3 regions of the Acidovorax bellezanensis genome follow, and region 2 is predicted to be linked to each of the others. Evidence: predicted binding sites of a transcription regulator. Region 2 holds the regulator's gene; each other region holds the start of a gene.
What was found. The regulator sigma-54, encoded in region 2, starts transcription at its own class of promoters, with help from an activator protein. The targets are predictions, from matches to a motif close to TGGCANGNAANCTGCTTT.
Positions count from the first base shown of each region.

Region 1: a site for sigma-54 is predicted at 5,895-5,912, ahead of N0K08_RS07475 (amidohydrolase/deacetylase family metallohydrolase). Genes of this name have one in related genera too.
Region 3: a site for sigma-54 is predicted at 4,884-4,901, ahead of N0K08_RS11895 (TorF family putative porin). Genes of this name have one in related genera too.

Region 1 covers NZ_JAODYH010000003.1:846,407-853,891, reverse strand. The annotation lists gene N0K08_RS07510 (aromatic ring-hydroxylating oxygenase subunit alpha) at 1-233, opposite strand, end outside; gene N0K08_RS07505 (ABC transporter ATP-binding protein) at 284-988, opposite strand; gene N0K08_RS07500 (ABC transporter ATP-binding protein) at 975-1,784, opposite strand; gene N0K08_RS07495 (branched-chain amino acid ABC transporter permease) at 1,781-2,842, opposite strand; gene N0K08_RS07490 (branched-chain amino acid ABC transporter permease) at 2,845-3,717, opposite strand; gene N0K08_RS07485 (ABC transporter substrate-binding protein) at 3,766-4,923, opposite strand; gene N0K08_RS07480 (MarR family winged helix-turn-helix transcriptional regulator) at 5,339-5,848, opposite strand; gene N0K08_RS07475 (amidohydrolase/deacetylase family metallohydrolase) at 5,961-7,247, shown strand; gene N0K08_RS07470 (amidase) at 7,231-7,485, shown strand, end outside.
Region 2 covers NZ_JAODYH010000003.1:972,451-979,935, reverse strand. The annotation lists gene N0K08_RS08120 (DUF2214 family protein) at 1-102, shown strand, start outside; gene argS (arginine--tRNA ligase) at 232-1,929, shown strand; gene N0K08_RS08110 (SPOR domain-containing protein) at 1,945-2,646, shown strand; gene N0K08_RS08105 (thiol:disulfide interchange protein DsbA/DsbL) at 2,703-3,356, shown strand; gene lptA (lipopolysaccharide transport periplasmic protein LptA) at 3,478-4,098, shown strand; gene lptB (LPS export ABC transporter ATP-binding protein) at 4,109-4,876, shown strand; gene N0K08_RS08090 (RNA polymerase factor sigma-54) at 4,920-6,518, shown strand; gene N0K08_RS08085 (THUMP domain-containing class I SAM-dependent RNA methyltransferase) at 6,574-7,485, shown strand, end outside.
Region 3 covers NZ_JAODYH010000005.1:76,061-83,545, reverse strand. The annotation lists gene N0K08_RS11910 (hypothetical protein) at 1-2,272, opposite strand, end outside; partial or broken gene N0K08_RS11905 (YifB family Mg chelatase-like AAA ATPase) at 2,337-3,278, opposite strand; gene N0K08_RS11900 (Bug family tripartite tricarboxylate transporter substrate binding protein) at 3,430-4,392, opposite strand; gene N0K08_RS11895 (TorF family putative porin) at 4,940-5,641, shown strand; gene glnK (P-II family nitrogen regulator) at 5,686-6,024, shown strand; gene N0K08_RS11885 (ammonium transporter) at 6,056-7,468, shown strand.

The sequences.
Region 1 (7,485 bases), 130 kb from region 2:
TTCTGGATGAAGCCCTTGGACAGGCGCGCGCCGCGGTGGATGCAAAGATCTTCCCAGACATGGGCGACGCCGTCGTCGTCACGCCAGCCCACCAGCTCGCGCTCGAATAGCGTGATGGGCACCAGTTTGCCGGGCGTGATCTCTTCCGATGTGGCCACGACATGCCAATCGTTGAGCAGTACGGGTTCGATGACGGGTTCGTCGAGGGTCCGGGATGGGGCGGGACAGTTCATCATGGTTCCTTGTTCAATGGGCGTTATGAGGAGGGGAGAAGGGCGTGCGCTCAGCCGCCGAGGTAGGACTTGCGAATGGTTTCGTTGGCCAGCATGTCGGCGGCATTGCCGCAAGTGACGATGCGTCCGTTCTCCAGCAGATAAGCGCGGTCGCACATTCCCAGCGCGGCGTAGGCGTTCTGCTCGACCAGCAGCACCGTCGTGCCTTCGCGCCGGACTTCGAGGATCAACTCGAAGATCATCTGCACGATGTTGGGCGCCAGCCCCAGCGAGGGCTCGTCGAACATGGCCAGGCGCGGGCGCGCCATCAGCGCGCGCGCAATCGCCAGCATTTGCTGCTCGCCGCCCGACAGCGTGCCGGCCGCCTGGCCGCTGCGCTCGCGCAGGCGCGGGAAGCGGTCGAACATGCGTTCCATGTCCGTGCGCACGCGCTGCCGGTCGAGGCGGCGGTAGGCGCCCATTTCCAGGTTCTCGCGCACGCTCAGCTGGGGAAAGACGCGCCGGCCTTCGGGGCAGTGGGCAATGCCGCGCTCGATGATCTCGGCCGGCATGGCGCCGCCGATGTCGTGGCCGTCGAAAGTGATGCGGCCGGTGGTCAGCGGCTCGAGCCCGCTGATGGCGCGCAGGGAGGTGGACTTGCCGGCGCCGTTGGCGCCGATCAGGGTCACGAGCTCGCCTTCGCGCACTTCCAGCGATATGCGATCCACACCCAGGGTTGCGCCGTAGCGCACGCTGATGTTTTCAAGCTTTAGCACGTTCAATCCCCGTTCCAAGGTATGCGCGAATGACGTCGGGGTTTTGCTGGATGGCCTGGGGCGCGCCCGTGGCGATCAGCTTGCCGTGGTTCAGCACGATGATGTGATCGGAGATCGACATCACCATGTGCATGTCGTGCTCGACCAGCAAGATGGTCACGCCCCGGTCGCGAATCCGGCGCACCATGTGCTTGAAGGCTTCGGTCTCCGACGGGTTCAGGCCCGCGGCCGGCTCGTCGAGCAGCAGCACCCGCGGTTGCGCGGCCAGGGCCAGCCCCACGCCCAGCAGGCGTTGCTCGCCATAGGAGAGCCCGTTGGCCAATTCCTGGGCACGGGCGCGCAAGCCGACGAACTCCAGGATCTCGTGGGCTTCGGCGCGCAGCCTTTGCTCTTCCTGGCGGAAGGCGCCGCCGCGCAGCAAGGCCTGGAGCACGCCCCCGCGGCCGCGCAGATGCAGGCCCGTGAGGATGTTGTCGAACACCGTGCAGCCGGCGAACACGCTCGTGCGCTGAAAGCTGCGCACCAGACCGCGCTGGGCAATGCGGTCCGGCGACAGACCCGTCACGTCCTCACCAAACAGCCGGACCCGGCCGGACGTGGCGCGCATATAGCCCGAAATCACATTGAATGTCGTGGTCTTGCCGGCACCGTTGGGGCCGATGAGACTCACGATCTGTCCGGCGGTGACGCTGAAGCTCAGCTGGTCCACGGCCGTCAGGCCGGAGATCTGCATGGTCACCTCTTCGAGCCGCAGAACTTCCTCGGGTGTGGTCACCGCTTTGGCATGGGAGTTCATACGCCCTCCTTGGCGACGGCCGCGTCGGGAACGGGTGTGGATTGCCGTGTGCTGCTTGCGTGGCGCGCAGGTTTGCGGGCCAGTGCCGGCACGATCCCGCGCGGCATGAAGACCAGGATCACGACCATCAGCGCCCCGTACAGCATCCATTGGACTTCGGGCGCGAGCCAGCCGCGCAGCAGCTCGGGCAGCAAGCCGAACAGCAGGCCGCCGATGACCGGGCCCGACAGCGTTCCCTTGCCGCCGACGATGACCATGATGACCATGGTGATCGTGAACATGAACATGAAGACGTCGGGGTCGATGATGCGCACGGTGTGGGCGTAGAGGCCTCCGGCCGCACCCGCGATCGCGGCCGCACCGACTGCGGCGATGCGCAGGTAGTGCGTGACGGGAATGCCCATGGAGCGCGCTAGGGTCTCGTTCTCGCGCAGCGCAATCATTGCCCGGCCGACGCGGCTGTGGACCAGCGCCGCGACCAGCAGATACGACAGCAGCGCCACCGCCAGCACCAGCCAGTAGGTGCTGGCCTTGCTGACGAGATCGATCACGCCCGCACCGGGCACCCAGAAGGTCAGCGCCGGAATGTTGTTGAGCGCCATCGGCCCCTCGGTCAGGTCGACCCAGTTGACTGCCACCATGCGCATGACCTGCGCGAAGCTGATGGTCACGATCACGAAGTAGGCGCCGCGCACGCGAAACGCCAGTTGCCCGATCAGCCAGCCGAACAGCCCGGCCAGCGCGACGGCGCTGGCGAAGGCCAGCCACACCGGCTGGGGCGCGACCACCCAGGGCTGGTCCAGCCCGGGCAGGGACAGGTCAAACCCCAGGGACAGCAAGGCGGTCGCATAGGCGCCGACGCCGAAGAAGGCCACATGTCCCAGGCTCAGTTGCCCGGTGTAGCCCAGCAGCAGGTTCAGGCTGATGGCCGCGATGATGAAGATGCCCGCGGAGGCGACCACGGACAGCACATAGGGGTCAGGCCACCAGAGGGGCAAGGCCGCGAGCACCACGGCCACGCCGATGAAGGTCAAAGTAGAAGATTGGGAAGCATTCATGGTCAACCCACCCGTTCCTTGGAAGTGAACAAGCCCTGGGGACGCAGGACCATGACGATCAGGATCACCAGGAAGCCAATGGCGTCACGGTAGGCCGTGGAGATGTATCCGGCGCCGAACTCCTCGATCAAGGCCAGCGCGAAGCCGCCCAGCGTTGCGCCGAGCAGGTTGCCAAGGCCGCCGAGAATCACGATGGCGAAGGCCTTGAGGCTGGCCAGGTCGCCCATGGTCGGGTTGACCACGAACACCGGTGCCAGCAAGGCCCCGGCCACGGCGGCAAGGCAGGAGCCGAGCGCGAACGTCAGCGTGTAGATGCGCGAGACATTCACGCCGACGATCTTGGCCGCGTCCCTGTCCTGGAAGGTGGCGCGCATCGCCAGTCCCAGGCGCGAACGTTCGATCAGCAGGTAGAACGACACCAGCAGCACCAGCGCCGTGCCCAGCACGAACAGCCGGATCGGCGACACCGACACCGCGCCCAGCACAATGGGCTCCTGCGAGAACGGCGACGGCACGGCCTTGGCGACCCCGCCCCAGAGCAGCAGCTCGGCGTTCTGCAGCACGATCATCACGCCGATCATGATCAGCATGACCTCGTCCATCGCGGCCAGATTGCGCCGGCGCAGCAGCATCCATTCGATCAATGCGCCTATGGCCAGGCCGGCCACCGCGGCCACGAGCACCGAGCCGAAGTAATTCAGCCCGAGTACGGAAACAAAGCCATAGGCGACGTAGGCGCCCAGGGTGTACAGCTCGCCGTGCGCCATGTTGACCACCTTCATGATGCCGAAGATCAGCGTCAAGCCAATCCCCAGCAGCGCATAGGTGGACCCCTGCACGAGGCCGTTCAGTAGATGTTGGAAGAATTGATCCACGATGTGCTCCGCAGGCCGCAGCAGCTGCGGCCGTGCAATGGACGTTGCTTACTTGACCTGGACCTTGCCGTCCTTGAGCTCGACGACATAGACGCTGGCCTCGTTCTGGCCGCTTTCCTTGCCGGCCGGGCCGTCTTTCGCGAAGGCGATGTCGCCGTTGACGCCCTTGACCTTGACTTTCCACAGCGCGTCGCGAATGGCCGCGGGCTCGGCCTTGCCGGCAATGCGGATCGCCTCGGCGATGGTCAGGATCGCGTCGTAGCCGCGAAAGCCTTCGGACTGGCCGGGCAGGTCCCACTTGCGTTCGGTCCATGCGTCGGCGAACTCCTTGGCCACTTCAGGGTACTTGGCGCGCGTCAGATCCCAGGGCGCGAAGAACAGCAGGTGCTGGCTGGCATAGCCCTTGGGACCCGGCGTCTTGAGCAGGGGCTCTGGGAAGGAGCCGCCCGTGGTGATGATGCGTTGCGCCAGGCGCTGCTCACCGGCCTGGCGAATGGCCAGCGTCAGCTGCTCGATGCCGGACGTCACGATCAGCGTGTCCGCGCCGGTGTTCTTCAGCGCGGCCAGTTGCGCCGACAGGTCGGTGGCATCGGGCGCCATGGTTTCGGCACGGCCCACGGTCACGCCCTTGGCTTCGAGCATCTTCTTGAAGGCGGCTGTGGCGCCCAGGCCCCAGTCGTTGTTGACCGACAGGAAGTCGACTTTCTTGATCGCCGGGGAGAAGCTGTCGAGCTGCTTGCCAAAGGCCAGCGACTCCATCGACGAGGTGGGGCTGATGCGGAAGATCCACGGATTGCCCGCGGTCGTGATCTTGCCCGACGATGCGGTCTCGACCACCATGGGCACGCCGTACTCCACCAGCTTTGGCATCACTGCGAGCGTGAAGGTGGAACTCCAGGCGCCCATCATCACCGGCACCTTGTCCTTGAGAATGAGTTTTTCCGCCGAGTTCACGGCTTCGCGCGGGTTCGACTTGTTGTCCTCGATGACGAGTTCCAGCTTCTTGCCGAGCACGCCGCCCTTGCGGTTGATGACCTCCGCGGCAATGCGCGCGCCATTGGTGACATAGGTTCCGGAGGCCGCGACCGATCCGGTCAGGGGCATGGTCACACCAATCTTGATGGTGTCCTGCGCGAAGGCCTGGGCGGCCGTTGTCGCCAGAGCCGCGGTGGCCAGCAAAGTGCGCAAGTTCTGGGTAATCATCATGGACGGTTCCTTGGTAGCAGTGACTTGACGAAAGGGCTGACCGCCATCAGCGGCGCAGCACTCGATTCACATAAGTGGTACACCACATATATCGCCAGGAATCGCCTTGGTGAAACCGTCGGCATGACGGCAGGCGCTCCCAGGTTGGCATACGTCGTATCCCCACGCATTCGCAGCCGTTTGGCAGGCTGCTTATCCGGTCAAAGCAACAGTCGTGCCACATTTTCCAAGAGCGCATCGATGGGTTGATGCAAGTCATTGCGCCACAAAGGAAATCAGCGCAAGCAACTGTGAGGTACACCACATAGTTGGCGGGGATGGAGGAGGTTGCCATCGCCAGCGCAGGGGCGACCTGCACATTTCTGGCGAATCCGCAGCGGGAAATTCACCAAAACGGGGTGTACCCCCTTTATTTTCAGCGGATGCGCAAGGGCACCATGCTGGTGTCGTTGTGGGCTTCCACCAGGCGGCTCAATTGCAGCATGAATAGCTCGCGTTCCTGGGGGGGGATCGGTGCGATGGTGCGGTCATGGGCGCGCTGCGCGGCCTGTTCCATGCGCTTGACCAGCGCGCGGCCCTTGCGTGTGACGCGCACCAGCTTGACCCGCCGGTCGCGCGTGGACTGACGCCGTTCGACGACCCCGCGCGCTTCCAGCCGCGGCAGCACTTCCGCGACGCTGGTGCGCTCCAGGCCGATCTCCAGCGCAAGAGTGTTCTGGTCCATCTCGCCCAGTGAAACCAGGATGGTGAGCACGCTGTACTGCACCGGCGTGACGCCGTGTTCCTCGGTCTCCTGAGCGAACAGGCCGGTGTGGATCTGGTGCAGTCGGCGCAGCAGGAATCCTGGCCGCGAAAAGAGGGCGGAGCGCTGGTAATAGTCGTCCAGCTGCGCACGCAACGACGCATTGGGAGCTTCGGTTTTCATGCCGCAAGTCTACCCCCAAGGGTGCACCAAATTGGATAAACCACGCTGGCACAATTTATGCGGTACACCACTTATATTCAACTTGCAATGGTCCCGAGGCCAGCTAGATTCTATGAGCAGCATGCTTTTGACAGGGGGGCGGGTGATAGACCCGACGATGGGCCGCGACGGCGTTTTCGATGTGCTCGTCGTCGACGATCGCATTGCCGCCATCGGCAAGGACCTGGGCAGCGAAGTAGCGGCGGATGTCGAAACAATCGACTGCCGGGGAAAGCTGGTCTTGCCGGGGCTGATCGACACCCACGGACATGTCTACCAGGGCGTGACCGGGCGCTTCGGTCTCAATCCCGACATGTGTGGCGTGCACTCCGGTGTCACCACGCTCGTGGACCAGGGCGGGCCCAGCTGCATCACCTTGCCGGGCTTTCGCCAGTATGTGGTCGAGCCGTCCAGCACGCGGGTTCTGGCCTATCTCTCTGCCTATCTTGTGGGCGGGCTCGAAGGCCACTACTACCCGGAGCTCTACAGACCCGAATGCCTGGACGTGGAAGCCACGGTGCGTGCGGCGCGCGAGAACCGCGATGTGGTGCGCGGCCTCAAGGCCCATGCGGAGATTGGCGGCTTTGCGCGCTGGGGCGTCGACGTGATGCGCATTGCCACGCGCATCGGACGCGAGACCGAGCTGCCGGTCTACATCCACTTCGGCCAGCTCTGGCCCAAGCCCGAAGCGGGTTGCCTGCCGGTCAATCCGGATTCGATCTTCAACCAGGTGGTCGAAATGCTCAAGCCGGGCGACATCCTGGCCCATCCCTTCAGCCGCCATCCGGGCGGGTTCGTGGAACTCGACGGCAAGCTGCATCCGCTGGTCCATGAAGCGATACAGCGGGGCCTGAAGATCGACGTCGGCCATGGTTCCCACTTCAGCTACAAGACCGCGCGCATCGTGCTCAACGCGGGCGTCATTCCCGACACGCTGGGCGCCGACATGCATGGCTACAACACCCAGGTGGCCGCGCCCCCGGGCACGCCCGACAGCCATCCCGATGAAGAGGACCATATGTTCAAGGGCAAGACGCGCTTCAGTCTGGTGTCGGCCATGACCAGCATGCTGGCGCTGGGCCTTCCTCTGGCGCATGTCGTGGCCATGGTGACGCGCAACGCGGCCCGCATGGTCGGCATGGAAGGCGAGCTGGGCACGCTGAAAGTCGGTGGCGTGGCCGACGTGAGCGTGCTCAACGATGCGCGCGGGCACTGGATTCTGCGCGACAACGAAGGCACGCAAGTGACCACCACGCAGATGCTCACGCCCGCGTTCTGCCTGCGCGCCGGCCAGCGTTTCGATGCCAACGCCGCCATTCTTCCCCAGCCCCTGGAGGCCTCCAGTGACGCATTCGCCTGACGCCGCGCCTGCGCTGCTGCGCGCGGGGCACCACGGCGCCTTCGTGCAGGAAGGCGACGACGGGCTGCCCGCAGCGCCGGCCGACGCCAGCGGGCCGTTGGGCGGACTGCGATTGGCCGTCAAGGATGTGTTCGACATCGCCGGCCTGCGCTGCGGCGCCGGCAGTCCCGTGTGGCGCGACGCGCAGGTACCTGCCTTGCGCCATGCACTGGCCGTGCAGCGGCTGCTCGATGCGGGT
Region 2 (7,485 bases):
GACGCCGAGGCCGTGCGCGGCACGCGCCGCTGGATCATGGTCCAGGCGCATGTGGTGCCGGTGATTGCGGTCATTGCGGTGTTCTGGGCGCGGGGGATGTAGCCCCCACGTTCGCCCACTTCGTGTGGCTCTCTGCGCCCCAGTCCACATTCAGCGCGGCTGAGGCACTTGCACCACACGCTCGAAGTCATTGCGGCGGCACAAACCGGGGCGGGCACGTAAAATCCCGCGATGCTCTCCGTCAAACAGGAATTGCTCGCGGCCCTGGCCGCTGAGCTGGAAAAATTGTCGCCCGGCGCCGGTGCGCGCGCCGCTTTCGAATCCCCCAAAGTGGCTGCCCATGGCGATTACGCCTGTACAGCGGCCATGCAGCTGGCCAAGGCGGCCAAACAGAATCCCAGGCAGCTGGCGCAAACGCTCAGCGATGCGCTGATGACCACGCCGGCTTTTGCCCGCTGGGTCGAGGCCCTGGAAATTGCCGGTCCCGGCTTCTTGAACGTGCGCCTCAAGCCCGCGGCCAAGCAGGAAATCGTGCGCGAAGTGCTGGCGGCCGGCACGGCTTTCGGCGATCAGCCGCGCCGCACGCAAAAGCTGCTGGTCGAGTTTGTCTCGGCCAACCCCACGGGTCCGCTGCATGTGGGCCACGGCCGCCAGGCGGCCTTGGGCGATGCGCTGTGCAATCTGTTCTCCACCCAGGGTTGGGACGTGCACCGCGAGTTCTATTACAACGACGCCGGTGTGCAGATCCAGACGCTCACCAACAGCACCCAGCTGCGCGCCAAGGGTTTCAAGCCCGGCGATGACTGCTGGCCCGTCGATCCCGAGAATCCGGCCAGCAAGGCCTTCTACAACGGCGACTACATCCAGGACATCGCCAACGACTTCCTGGCCAAGAAAACCGTCAAGGCCGACGACCGTGAATTCACGGCCAACGGCGATGTCGAAGACCTGGACAATATCCGCCAGTTCGCCGTGGCCTACCTGCGCAATGAGCAGGACAAGGACTTGCAGGCGTTCAACCTGCACTTCGACGAGTACTACCTCGAGTCCAGCCTCTACACTTCGGGCCGCGTGGACCGCACCGTGGAGCGCCTGATCGCCAACGGTCACACCTACGAACTCGATGGCGCACTGTGGCTCAAGTCCACCGACTACGGTGACGACAAGGACCGCGTGATGCGCAAGCGCGACGGCGGCTATACCTACTTCGTGCCCGATGTGGCCTATCACATCGCCAAGTGGGAGCGCGGCTTCACCAAGGTCATCAACATCCAGGGCACGGACCACCACGGCACGATCGCCCGCGTGCGCGCCGGCCTGCAGGCGGCCGATGTGGGCATTCCCCAGGGCTACCCCGACTACGTGCTGCACACCATGGTGCGCGTGGTGCGTGGCGGCGAGGAAGTCAAGATCAGCAAGCGCGCGGGCTCGTATGTGACGCTGCGCGATCTGATCGAATGGACCAGCAAGGACGCGGTGCGCTTCTTCCTGCTGAGCCGCAAGCCGGATACCGAATACACCTTCGACGTGGATCTGGCCGTGGCCCAGAACAACGACAACCCGGTGTACTACGTGCAGTACGCGCATGCGCGCATCTGCTCGGTGCTCAAGGCCTGGGGCGGTGATGCGGCCCTTCTCAAGGACGTGGACCTGTCGGCGCTGGACGGCCCGCAGGCCCAGGCCCTGATGCTGCAACTGGCCAAGTACCCGGCCATGCTCACGGCGGCTGCCGAGGGCAATGCCCCGCACGACGTCACTTTCTATCTGCGCGACCTGGCCGCGAGCTACCACAGCTACTACGATGCGGAGCGCATTCTGGTCGACGACGAAGCCGTGAAGCAGGCCCGTCTGGCCTTGATCAGCGCGACCCGCCAGGTGTTGCACAATGGTCTCGCAGTGCTGGGCGTGTCCGCTCCAGAACGTATGTAAATCGACCAGGCCATCATGAAGACTCAGCAACGCGGCGGCACCGTCATCGGGCTCATCTTGGGCATCATCATCGGCTTGGGCGCAGCCCTGGCCGTGGCGGTGTACGTCACCAAGGTGCCTGTGCCCTTCCTCACCAAAGGCCCCAAACCGGCCGAGCAGGATGCGGCAGAGGCGCAGAAAAACAAGGATTGGGATCCGAACTCTCCCCTGTACGGCAAGAACCCGGCGCGGATGCCGGTGCCCAGCCTGCCGGGCAGCGCGGAGCCGGTGCAGCCGGACGCCGGCGCTGGCCTGGTGCAGCCCATGCCCGACGTCGTGCCCTCCACGCCGCAGGTACAGCCGCCGCACCCGACGACTCCCGTGCCAGCGGTCAAGCCCGACGGCAAGCCGGAAACCAAGCCTGGCAGCAAGGCTGCGGCTTCCAGCGATCCACTGGGCGATCTGGTCAAGGCCAAGTCGGCCGAGGCCAATGCAGCCGATGCGTTCAACTACTTCGTGCAGGCCGGCGCTTTCCGCAGTCAGCCCGATGCCGAAGCACAGCGCGCCAAGCTCGCCATGCTGGGCTGGGAATCGCGGGTGAGCGAGCGCGAGCAAAACGGCCGTACGGTGTTTCGTGTGCGCGTAGGCCCGTTCGCCAAGCGTGACGATGCCGAGCAGCTCAAGCTGAAATTGGAAGGCGCGGGCGTGGATTCTGCGCTGGTGCGCGTGCAGCGCTGAACTTTTCAGCGCCCAGACTCTCAGACCTACCAGAACCGAACAAGGAGTGTTGTTTCATGAAACGCCGTGAGTTTTCTCTGGTTGCCGCAGCGGCAGCCTCTGCTTCCGTCCTTTCCCTGGCTGTGACCACGCCTGCATTGGCCCAGGCCGCAGCCAAGGAGGGCAAGGATTACGTCAAGCTGGCCAAGCCCGTGCCGACCACGGCCGGCGCCGGCAAGGTCGAAGTGCTGGAGTTCTTCTGGTACAGCTGCCCGCATTGCCACGCTTTCGAGCCGGCATTCGCGGCCTGGAAGGCAGCGGCGCCCGCCGACGTGGTGGTGCAGCGCGTACCCGTGGGCTTCAACGCCAGCTTCATTCCCCAGCAAAAGCTCTACTACGCGCTGCTGGCCATGGGCAAGCTCGATGAAGTGCACGCCAAGGTATTCCAGGCGATCCACGTCGAGCGCAACCGCCTGGCCAAGGACGAAGACATCTTTGCCTGGATTGGCAAGCAAGGCCTGGACGTGAACAAGTTCAAGGAGAGCTACAACTCCTTCACGGTGTCCAACCAGGTGCGCAAGGCGACCCAGCTGCAGCAGGAATACAACGTCGAAGGCGTGCCTGCGATCGGCGTGGCCGGCCGCTTCTACACCGACGGTACCCTCGCGGGCGACATGGCCAAGGTGCTGCGCGTGACCGACTACCTGATCGGCGTGAGCCGCAAGGGCTGAAGTCCTGGCGCTCGATGCGAGGGGCGCTTGCGGCCCTCGCCAGTCCGGCCCGCTTTCAGCGGGCTTTTTTGTGATCGTTACAGCGTGCCGCCCTACAATGGCTGCAAGATTCGTGCCCTCCATGAAAAAACGCCTACTCCCCATTCTCTTGCTCTCGGTCCTGGTCTGCGGCGCTGTCCATGCCGAGAAGGCCGATCGCAACAAGCCCATGAACATCGAAGCCGATGCCATGCGCCACGATGAACTGCAGCAAACCAGCGTGTTCACCGGCAACGTCGTGATGACCAAGGGCACGATCGTGCTGCGCGGCGCACAGCTGGACGTGCGCCAGGACGCCGAGGGCTACCAGTACGGCGTCGTGAAGGCGGCCGAGGGCAAGCGCGCGTTTTTCCGCCAGAAGCGCGATACCGTGGCTGGCCAGCCCGACGAATATGTGGAAGGCGAGGCCGAAGTCATCGAATACGACGGCAAGGCCGACAACGTCAAGCTGATCCGCCGCGGCGAACTGCGCCGCTACCGGGGCGCGACCCTGAGCGACGAGATCACGGGCGCGGTGATTGTCTACAACAACCTGACCGATGTGTTCACGGTGGACGGCCTGCCGCGTGCGGGCGATGCCAGCGCGGCCAACAATGGCGGGCGCGTGCGCGCCGTGCTGGCTCCCAAGGAACGGCCGCCCGCACCGGCGCCCGCGCCGGGTGGCGATCTGCGGCCGAGCACGACCATCGAACCCAAGAAATGAGCTGCGCGCCGTGAACCCATCTCCCCCGCTGCCTGAAACCAGCCGTCTCGAAGTCAAACACCTGGCCAAGTCCTATGGCAGCCGCAAGGTGGTCAAGGATGTGTCGCTGGTGGTGCAGAAAGGCGAAGTCGTCGGCCTGCTGGGGCCCAACGGCGCGGGCAAGACCACGTCGTTCTACATGATCGTGGGCCTGGTGCGCTGCGACGCCGGGGACATCTTCATTGATGGCCAGGCGGTCGGCAACATGCCCATCCACCAGCGTTCGCGCCTGGGCCTGTCCTATCTGCCCCAGGAGGCATCGATCTTCCGCAAGCTGAGCGTGGAAGATAATGTGCGCGCCGTGCTGGAGCTGCAGCGCGACGACAAGGGCCAGCCGCTGACCCGGGACGAGATCGAGCGACGCCTGCTGGCCCTGCTGCAGGAGTTGCGCGTGGACCATTTGCGTGCGTCGCCCGCCCTGGCGCTGTCGGGTGGCGAGCGCCGGCGCGTGGAAATTGCCCGGGCGCTGGCCACGCAGCCACGCTTCATTCTGCTCGATGAGCCTTTTGCCGGCATCGACCCTATCGCCGTGATCGAGATCCAGCGCATCATCGGTTTCCTCAAGGCGCGCGGAATTGGCGTGCTGATCACGGACCACAATGTGCGCGAAACCCTGGGTATTTGCGATCACGCTTTCATCATCAGCGACGGCCATGTGCTCGCCCAGGGAACACCGGCCGAGATTGTGGACAACGCCGATGTACGCCGGGTGTACCTCGGCGAGCATTTCAGGATGTGATGGCCATGTGCTGTAGCTTGTGTCGTGTCAAGGGGGAATGCTGTTGAAGCCGGGACTGTCACTACGCGTATCGCAGCATCTCGCACTCACGCCCCAACTGCAGCAGTCGATCTGGTTGCTGCAGCTCTCCACCCTGGAGCTGACCCAGGAAGTCGAGCACATGCTCGACGACAACCCTTTTCTCGAGCGCACCACGGAAGAGGCTGAGCGCGAGGAGTTCGGCCTGGCCCAGGCCGATGCGCCGGCGCAGCGCGACGACTATGCGCTGGAAGACGCGCAGTATGCCGGCCCGGCGAGCACCGACAAGACCAGCACCAGCAGCGATGCCGATGGCGGTGATGTGGCTGCGCCCGTGGATGCCGCGCCCGATTGGGACGGTGACGGCAGCGCTGCCCTGGCCCCGGACGACAGCGAGTGGGGCGGTGAAGCGCGCGCGCGCAGCGGTCAGGGCGATGACGAGGCCGATGCCACGGAGCTGGCTCGCAGCCAGGAGTCGCTGACCGATTACCTGCACCGCCAGGCGCTGTCGCTGCGCGTCAACGACGTCGATCGCGCGGCCTTGCGTTTTCTCATCGAATCGCTCAACGAGCACGGCTACCTCGAAGACCCACTGGAAGAGCTGGCCGCGGGCCTGGCCGGCCCGGATGCGCTCGAAGAGCAGGAAGAGCTGGTCCACCATTTCACGGTGGCGCTGCGCCTGCTGCAATCGCTGGAGCCCGTGGGCGTGGGCGCGCGTGGCCTGGCCGAATGCCTGACGCTGCAATTGCAGGACCTGGCGCGGCGCGCAGGCACGCATCTGGCCGATCAGGACATCGACGACGAAACGGTGCAGGTGGCGCTGCGCATTTGCGCCCAACCCATGGAACTGCTGGCGCGGCGCGACGTGCGCCGCCTGATGCAGGCCTGCGGGGCCAGCGACGAACGCGTTCGCGCCGCCATCGCCTTGATTGGCCGGCTGGAGCCACGACCCGGCCGGCGCTTTGCCGACGTGGAGCGCAACCTCATCGTCCCCGATGTGATCGTGCGCAAGCTGGCGCGCAGCAGCGGTGACGGCCAGCCCCAGTTCAGCGTGCAGCTCAACCCCGAAGTCATGCCGCGCCTGCGCGTGCATGACATCTATGCCAATGCCTTGCGCGGCCACAAGGGCAGCGAAGGGCATGCGGGACTGCAGCAGCGGTTGCAGGAAGCGCGCTGGTTCATCAAGAACATCCAGCAGCGTTTCGACACCATCTTGCGCGTGTCGCAGGCCATCGTGCAGCGGCAAAAGAACTTCTTCACCCATGGCGAGCTGGCGATGCGGCCGCTGGTGCTGCGCGACATTGCCGACGAGCTGGGTCTGCATGAGTCGACCATCAGCCGGGTGACCACGGCCAAGTACATGGCCACGCCCATGGGCACCTATGAGCTCAAGTATTTCTTTGGTTCGGGCCTGGGCACGGAGACCGGCGGCAATGCGTCGAGCACCGCGGTGCGGGCGCTGATCAAGCAGTTCGTCGCGGCGGAAAGCCCGACCAAGCCGCTGTCCGACAGCCAACTGGCGGAAATGCTCAAGGAGCAGGGCATCGAGTGCGCGCGCCGCACCGTGGCCAAATACCGCGACGTGCTGAAAATCGCCCCGGCCAATCTGCGCAAAGCCCTGTAGGCAAGCCCTCGCATGCGCGTAATCCCCCGCAAACGCGTATGCTTGCTCCCCTGCTATGAATCAACTGCAACTGTTTTTGCCCTGCGCCGCCGGCGTTGAGGACTATTTGGCCGAAGAGGCCCACCGTATCACCGGGCTGACGGGTAACGACCTGTTGGTCGGGCGCGGCGGTGTGATGCTGCGTGCCTCCTGGCGCGATGCGCTGCTGCTCAACCTGCACAGCCGTCTGGCCCAGCGGGTACTGGTGCAACTGTCGACCACGATGTACCGCAGCGAGAACGATCTGTACCGTGCGGCCAGCGAGGTGGCCTGGGAGATCTGGTTCACCACGCGCCAAAGCTTCAAGATCGAAGTCACGTCGCAGCACAGCCCGCTGACCAGCCTGAATTTCGCGGCCTTGCGCGTCAAGGATGCGATCGCCGACCGTTTCCGCGCCAAGACCGGCGTGCGCCCGGACGTCGAAACCCGCTATCCCGATCTGCGCGTGCACCTGCACCTGACCACCGACGAAGCGACGATTTACATCGACACGTCGGGCGAAGCGCTGTTCAAGCGCGGCTGGCGGGAAGACAAGGGCGACGCGCCGCTGAAGGAAACGCTGGCCGCGGCCATGATCGCCGCCACCGGCTGGGATCCGCACGGCGACAACCCGCAGCCGCTGTACGACCCCTGCTGCGGCAGCGGTACGGTGGTGATCGAAGCGGCGCAAATCGCCTGCAAGATTCCGCCTGGCATCCAACGCCGCTTTGCCTTCGAAAAGCTCGTGCCTTTCCAGCCCCATGTCTGGGAAGCCATCGTGCGCCAGGCCGAAGATGCGATCTGCGAAAGCCCGGTGGGCATTTACGGCTCGGACGTATCGCACCGCATGGTCGATTTCGCCGAACGCAATGCGGAGCGCGCGGGCGTGGCCCGGGCCGTTGAGCTGCGCGGCGGCGACGCCTTGCAGCGCATGCCGCCCTGCGAGCAG
Region 3 (7,485 bases), on a different contig from region 2:
TGCGGTGATTCGATGCGCTCTGTATATAGGGGACGAGTGCATTCGTCATTTCTGCCCAATACCTTGCATGTGGCGACAGAGTGCGGGCCGGTTGCTCAGCTGCCAACGATATGCTAAGCATTAAAGTGAGAACTTCTTCGTTCAGCGAGAAGACTACCTCGCGTCTTTTTTTAATATCTCCGATTGACCAAGCATCTTCAGTGGGTTCGTCCGAAATATCTCGATCTATCAAAGGTATATGGAGCGCATGCTTCCCCAAAAAAAGATCCACTTCTCGCATTGATGAAAATCCACTGGCCTTAAGCAAATGTTTGCTCTCCTGCAGTGCTTGGACGATGATCCCCGTCTGGAAGATGCGAATCCATCGCTCCTGGAAAAAATCGCGCAAAACCTTGGGCAAATAACGATCCAGTAGGGCCGGTTCGTATTTTGCGTGTCCGAGTGCCTTAGCCATCTTTTCAACACTCTTGGTTTCTATGAAAACCAGTGTTCCCGCGCTTGCACGAAGCGTTGCTAGGGAGAATCTATCTGAAAATCGCTCTGCTTCGACCTCATTCATTCCTGCTCGCCTCGCACTGGTCTTCAAGCGCAAAAGGCTCGCCGGTGTGCTTGATAGTGAGGCAATTCTGTTGACTCGCCTTGGGTACGCAAAACCTTTCCCGGCTGTGAGCAGGAGGTACCGCCAGTTGTCGTCGCCTTTCATGCGAAGATAGTCTCGAAGCGGTGTCGTTAGAATGATGATTTGCTTTAGCGCGAATGCAGACCTTTCGTTTAATGTAATCCGCTGTTCGGCAAGCTCCGCACCTCGGCGTCTTTTGTCTCCAACTAAGATTTCACCTCCGTCAGTCTGCACGAGCCCGCTCAGCTTATGCTCTTTGTTGTAGAGCTGATGCTCCTCAAAAAAAGCTGGCGTGATTTGTGGATGCTCACCGACGATAACTGCACAATGCGGGAGTAGCGCGCCGGTAGCAGGAATTGCAAGTTCCTCTACCCATCGCGAAGCCGGCCTTGGAAACAGCAGATGTAGGGCGTGGATATCGAGTGAGCATGGATATCCATGACTTTCGTACGTCGCCGCAGCATTCTTAAGGTGGTCCGCATGTTCCCAGCTTGTCGGGCTCTTTTCAGTATGTCTTCCTGCTGACTCAATGGTGCGCACCTTGCCTTGTTTGGCGAGGATTTTTCGTCTTTCCGAAATATGTGCAACACGAACTACTTCATTCCATGCCCATTCTTTAGCAGCATCGAGGTCGCTTTTGATCTGAGTAAAGATCAGATGCATCGCTTCCTCATCGCTGACTGTGAGTGGAACCGGCGTGAGGAGTTTTTCGTGGATTTCCCCATCCGGACTGGATCGAATGTGAGTGGGCTCGTGCTTCCGATTGACCGGGGCCGGCATGGGAAATGTGCCTTTGGGTTTTGCAATCAAGCCGGTAGCAAAAACGTAATCATAGAAAAAAGTCTTTACTCCGCACCTCCAAAGATTTATCACCCTTCCAATGTCGCCGCTGTCGCCATCCTTGTATGCGCTGCGCAGATAGTGCTCATAAATCTGTTTAAAGAGCTCAGTTGTCTGAATCTCATCGGCAAGAGACTCGATTGTGAAAGAGTGATTGGTCTCGGCTATGAATTCGGAAAATGCGTGTGCGCCAGTGAGCCTAGTGCGGTGCCTTGCTCCAAAATAGGCTTTACACGCCTCGTAAAACATTTCCGTAAATTCAGCACCGAAACTGGTATGAAGCGGCAGCAGCTTCACGGATGTCATCGCCCCCGACTTTGATCTGCAGGGCCACCCCTGCCAAATGACCACGCTTCCAGGGTTGAGAGGCATTGTTTCGAAGAGTCGCGTCAAGGGTTCAGTTTTTTCAGGAAATTTCGAAAACTCGCTCGCATCCCATGTCAGTAGAGCTCCAACTTCCGCGGCCATTTTCCGACGCATCGACAACAAGATGGACATTTGCGCAACTCGCGCACTGGGTTTAGCGCAATAGAACTTCTCGGAGCAAATTGCACCGAGCAATTGCTTGAAATAGCGGTCCCAAACACGAAATGATGATGCATCGAACGTCTCGGGGGCACGCTGATCCGAAATTTGCAGGAAGCACTCCAAGAATTGTGTGAGGTTGCTGCACTTCCGCTGGCCGTTCAAGGCGAGCGTCATCGCGCATTTGTTCCAAACTTCAAAAAAAGCTTGGCTCAACACCTTGTACGGGTGACTACGGACGGCACACCAGTTGTTGATAATTGCTAAGTCCAAAAGATGTGCATTCATCTTCGTAACCTATTGAATTTACGAGCCAATTTCATTTTGGACAATATTGGCTAAAAAGTCAAAATGGTAATTCATCGAGGAACAGCACGCCGTGGTGGGCCTGGGAGATTTCGCCGGGACGCGGCGGTGAGCCGCCACCGACCAGGGCCACGGCGCTGGCCGTATGGTGCGGGCTGGCCGTGGGGCGCTGGGCCCAGTGCTGGACGCAAAAGCGCCCGGCCAGGCTGGCCAGGGCGGCGGTCTGCAGGGCTTCGTCCACGGACATGGGCGGCAGCAGGTCGGCGAAGCGCTGGGCCAGCATGGACTTGCCCGCGCCCGGCGGGCCGACCAGCAGCAGGCTGTGGCCGCCGGCGGCGGCGATTTCCAGCGCCCGCTTGGCCTGGACCTGGCCTTTGACGTCGGCCATTTCGGCACGGGTGACGGGCGCCTCCAGCGGCTGGCCCCGCACCTGCTGCCAGCCGGGATGGGGCAGCGCCTCGCCTTCGGCGCGGGGCAGGAAAGCGCGCACCACATCGAGCAGGTGGCGCGCGCAAAACACCTGGGCCTCGGGCACCCAGGCCGCCTCCTCGGCACTGCCGGGCGGCAGCACTTGCAGCACCTGTTCGCGTTGCTGGTGCAGCGCCAGGCTGGTGGCCAGTGCGCCGCGCACCGGGCGCAGCTCGCCCGACAGCGACAGCTCGCCGGCGAACTCCCAGCCGGCCAGCCGGCCTGCATCGATCTGCCCGCTGGCGGCGAGGATGCCGACGGCGATGGGCAGGTCAAAGCGCCCCGAATCCTTGGGCAGGTCGGCCGGCGCCAGGTTGACCGTGATGCGCTTGTTGCCCGGGAACTCGAGCCCGGCGTTGACCAGGGCGCTGCGCACCCGCTCGCGGGCCTCCTTGACTTCGACATCGGCCAGGCCGACCAGCGTGAAGCTGGGCAGGCCGTTGGCCAGATGCACTTCCACCGTGACCTGGGGCGCATGCAGTCCAAGCAGGGCGCGGCTTTGAACAAGGGCGAGGCTCATGGGTGTGCATCCAGGCGGAACAACTCGCCACAGTGTGCCAGTGATGGTCCTGCGAAATTGCAACAAATAGCGTTATGAATCATGGGCTTGGCGCGGTCCGGGGCGGCGGCTGGCCAGGGCGATGCCCCTGGCCCGGGCGTCGCTCCAGGGTTCATTCGGCGGTGATGCCCTTGTCGGCGATGAGCTGGGCGTAGGTCGCGTGGTCGGACTGGATCATCGCGGCAAACTGTGCCGGCGTGGTGGTCCGGGCGACAGCGCCCTGCTCGTTGAGCTTCTGGGCGATCTCGGGCTGGGCCACGGTGTCGCGGATGGCCAGGGCCAGCCGGTCAATGGCGATCCGCGGCGTCTTGGCCGGCGCCAGAATGCCCACCCAGGAAATGGACTTGAAGCCGGGCACGGTCTCGGCCACCGTGGGCACGTCGGGCAGGACGGGGACGCGCTGTGCGCCGGTCACGGCCAGGGCGCGCAGCTTGCCTGACTTGATGTGGCCCATGCTTTCCAGCACGGTGGCAAACGACATCTGTACATGGCCGGCGAGCAGGTCGGCGATGGCCGGGCCGCCACCACGGTAGGGCACGTGCTGGATATCGGTCTGGGTGGCGCTCTTGAACATTTCGCCAGCCAGGTGCATGGAGCTGCCGGCACCGGAGGTGCTGTAGCTGAGCTTGCCCGGCTGGGCCTTGAGCAGGGCGATCAGCGCGGGCACGTCCTTGGCCGCAACGCCGGGATGGACCAGCAGCACCTGGGGCAGTTCGGCGATCAGGCTGACCGGCGCGAAGGCGGTCTTGGCGTCGTAGGGCAGCTTCTTGTAGAGGATGGGGTTGATCGACTGGGTGCCGATGTTGCCCAGCAGCACCGTGCTGCCGTCGGGGTGGGCGCGGGCCACCTGGTCGGCGCCGATCACGCCGGCGGCTCCCGGCTTGTTCTCGATGATCACGGTCTGGCCCAGATGGGTGGCCAGGGCATTGCTGATCAGGCGGGCGCTGGTGTCGCTGCCGCCGCCGGGCGCGAACGGCACGATCAGCGTCAGGGGCTTGGCGGACTGCGCCATGGCGAGGCTGGAGAGTCCGGCCAGGGCCAGAGTGGCAAGAACACGGTGGGAAGGGAATCGCATGCGGTCTCCGTTGTCGTTATGCCGCCGCAGGGCCGCGTGGACGGCAGGCACTGCCTTCCACGCTGGTTCGCGCGGCCCTGTGGCAAAAAAGCCGGCACGCGCTCAGCGCGCACCAGCGACAGCCGCCGTGGACCGGCGGTTTTCTGGGGGAGGCGGGATCCACTGCATCCAGCGCTCTGATTCCTTGTTGTCGGTTGTCGTACAACATCTGCAGGATTGTGGTCTGCAAGAACAGGCATGGACTCCGGTGTTTTCCCTGGCAGCATGGCCCCGCCAGTCGCCATGACGACATGGGGACAGACCTTTGTCCCGCGCCCAGCCCTGTCCTGGGGCGGGGGGGCACGGGAATTTACGGACTTGGTGCAAGGCCCGTTTTGGTGCATCGTCAGCGCGGGTGCATTCCGGCTGACGCGCACCAGATTGGTGCGTTGTCGGGGATTGCCCGGGCGCTTGCGCCATGGCGTCGCAGCGCTGGCCCGCTTGTTTCTGGTTGGCACGCTTCCTGCTTTTCAGTGTTTGTCGAAAACTTTTACAACTGGAGAGCGCCATGTCCCGTATTTGGATGAAAACCGTCGGTGTCGCGTTTGTCGCCGCCTTGCCTTTGCTGGCCAGCGCCGAGTTGACTGCCAATGTCAGCCTGACCAGCAATTACAAGTTCCGGGGACAGGACCAGGACGCCAGCCGCAGCAAGGCCGTTAAGCCTGCGCTGCAAGGCGGTTTTGATTACAGCTTCGGCGACACGGGCTGGTATGTGGGCAACTGGAACTCCAGCGTGGATTGGGTGCCGGGCAACTCGCTGGAAACCGATTTCTACGGCGGCTACAAGTTCCAGGGCGCCGGCCTTGACTGGGATCTGGGCGCGCTGACCTATGTCTACTCGGGCGGCAGCGCGGCCAACACGACGGAGCTGTACGCCGCGACGACCTACGGTCCGCTGACGGCCAAGTATTCGCACACCGTCTCGAAGAAGTACTTCGGCGCCGTGGGCGGCCGCAACACCGGCTATTTCAACCTGGCGTTCGCCAAGGAAGTGGCACCCAGCGTGACGCTCAAGGCTTCCGTGGGCTATACCCGCTTTGCCAGCGACGTCCAGGGCGTGCCGAACTACATGGACTACAGCGTCGGCGGTGCCTATGACTTCGGCAGCGGTCTGTCGCTGGGCGCGGCCGTGGTCGGCGCGAACAAGAAAAATTTCTTTGGTGACGTCAACAAAAACCGCGTTGTGGTTACGCTGACCAAGGCCCTGTAATCGAGAGGGCGCCTGGTGCGCCCCGCTTTTCGGAGGAACAAGACATGAAAATGGTGACCGCCATCATCAAACCCTTCAAGCTCGACGAAGTGCGTGAAGCACTTTCCGACATCGGCGTGCAGGGCATTACCGTGACTGAAGTCAAAGGCTTCGGTCGGCAAAAAGGCCATACCGAGCTGTACCGCGGCGCGGAGTACGTGGTGGACTTTCTGCCCAAGCTCAAGATCGAAGCGGCCATTGCCGACGACATGGTCGACCGTGCGCTGGAAGCCATCGAGACCGCGGCCCGCACCGGCAAGATCGGCGACGGCAAGATTTTTGTCTCCCACCTCGAACAGGTGGTGCGCATCCGCACTGGCGAGACCGGCCAGGAAGCCCTTTGAGGCCTGCGTTCGTACGATCAGAAAGATTGCCATGAAAAAATTGCTTGCATCTCTATGCCTGGGCGTCAGTCTCCTGTCCGGCGGCCTGGCCCTGGCGCAAACCCCTGCCGCTGAAGCGCCTGCCGCCGCGGCCGTGGTCGAAGTCGTCAAGGAAACCGCAGCTGCTCCCGCCGTCGCTGTCGCGGCGGTGGTGGCCGAGGCCGCAGCCCCCGCGGCAGCCGCCCCCCAACTCAACTCCGGCGACACCGCCTGGATGCTGACGTCGACCGTGCTGGTGATCCTGATGATCATCCCCGGCCTGGCGCTGTTCTATGGCGGCCTGGGCCGCTCCAAGAACATGCTGTCGGTGCTGATGCAGGTCTTCGTGATCTTCTCGCTGATCACCGTGCTGTGGGCCATCTACGGCTACTCGCTGGCTTTCGGTGGCGCGGGCAAGTTCTTCGGCGGCTTCGACAAGCTGTTCCTCAAGGGCATCACTCCCGACACGCTGTCGAGCGCGCTGGTGACGATTCCTGAATACGTGTTCGTGTCCTTCCAGGCCACGTTCGCGGCCATCACCGTGGCGCTGATCGTGGGCTCGTTTGCCGAGCGCATCAAGTTCGCGGCCGTGCTGGTGTTTGCCGTGCTGTGGTTCACCTTCAGCTACATCCCCATGGCCCACATGGTCTGGGGCGGTGGCCTGCTGGCGGAAGACGGCGCGCTGGACTTCGCCGGCGGCACCGTGGTGCACATCAATGCCGGTATCGCCGGTCTGGTCGGTGCCTACGTGCTGGGCAAGCGCCTGGGCTTCGGCAAGGAATCCATGGCCCCGCACAGCCTGACGCTGAGCATGGTCGGTGCTTCCCTGCTGTGGGTGGGCTGGTTCGGCTTCAACGCCGGCTCGGCCGGTGCGGCCAACGGCGTGGCCGGTCTGGCTTTCGTCAACACCATCCTGGCGACCGGTGCCGCGACCCTGTCGTGGTTGGCGGGCGAAGCGCTGCACAAGGGCAAGGCTTCGATGCTGGGTGCGATTTCGGGTGCCGTGGCCGGTCTGGTGGCGGTGACGCCGGCCGCTGGCTTCGTCGGTCCCATGGGTGCCATCGTGATGGGCCTGATCGCCGGCCCCCTGTGCCTGTGGGGCGTGGGTGGTCTCAAGCGCATGCTCAAGGCTGACGATGCGTTCGATGTGTTCGGCGTGCACGGTGTCGGCGGTATCGTCGGCGCCATCCTGACCGGCGTGTTCTGCGCGGCCAGCCTGGGCGGTATCGAGCCGGCCAACTACTCCATGGGCCATCAGGTCTGGGTGCAGGTCAAGAGCGTGCTCGTGACCGTGGTCTGGTCGGGTGCGGTGGCCTTTGTGTCCTACAAGGTGGCGGATCTTCTGGTGGGCCTGCGGGTCAGCGAAGAAGAAGAGCGCCAAGGCCTGGACATCAGCTCCCACGGCGAAACGGCTTACGTACGATAAGACAGCCGCCGGGCCGC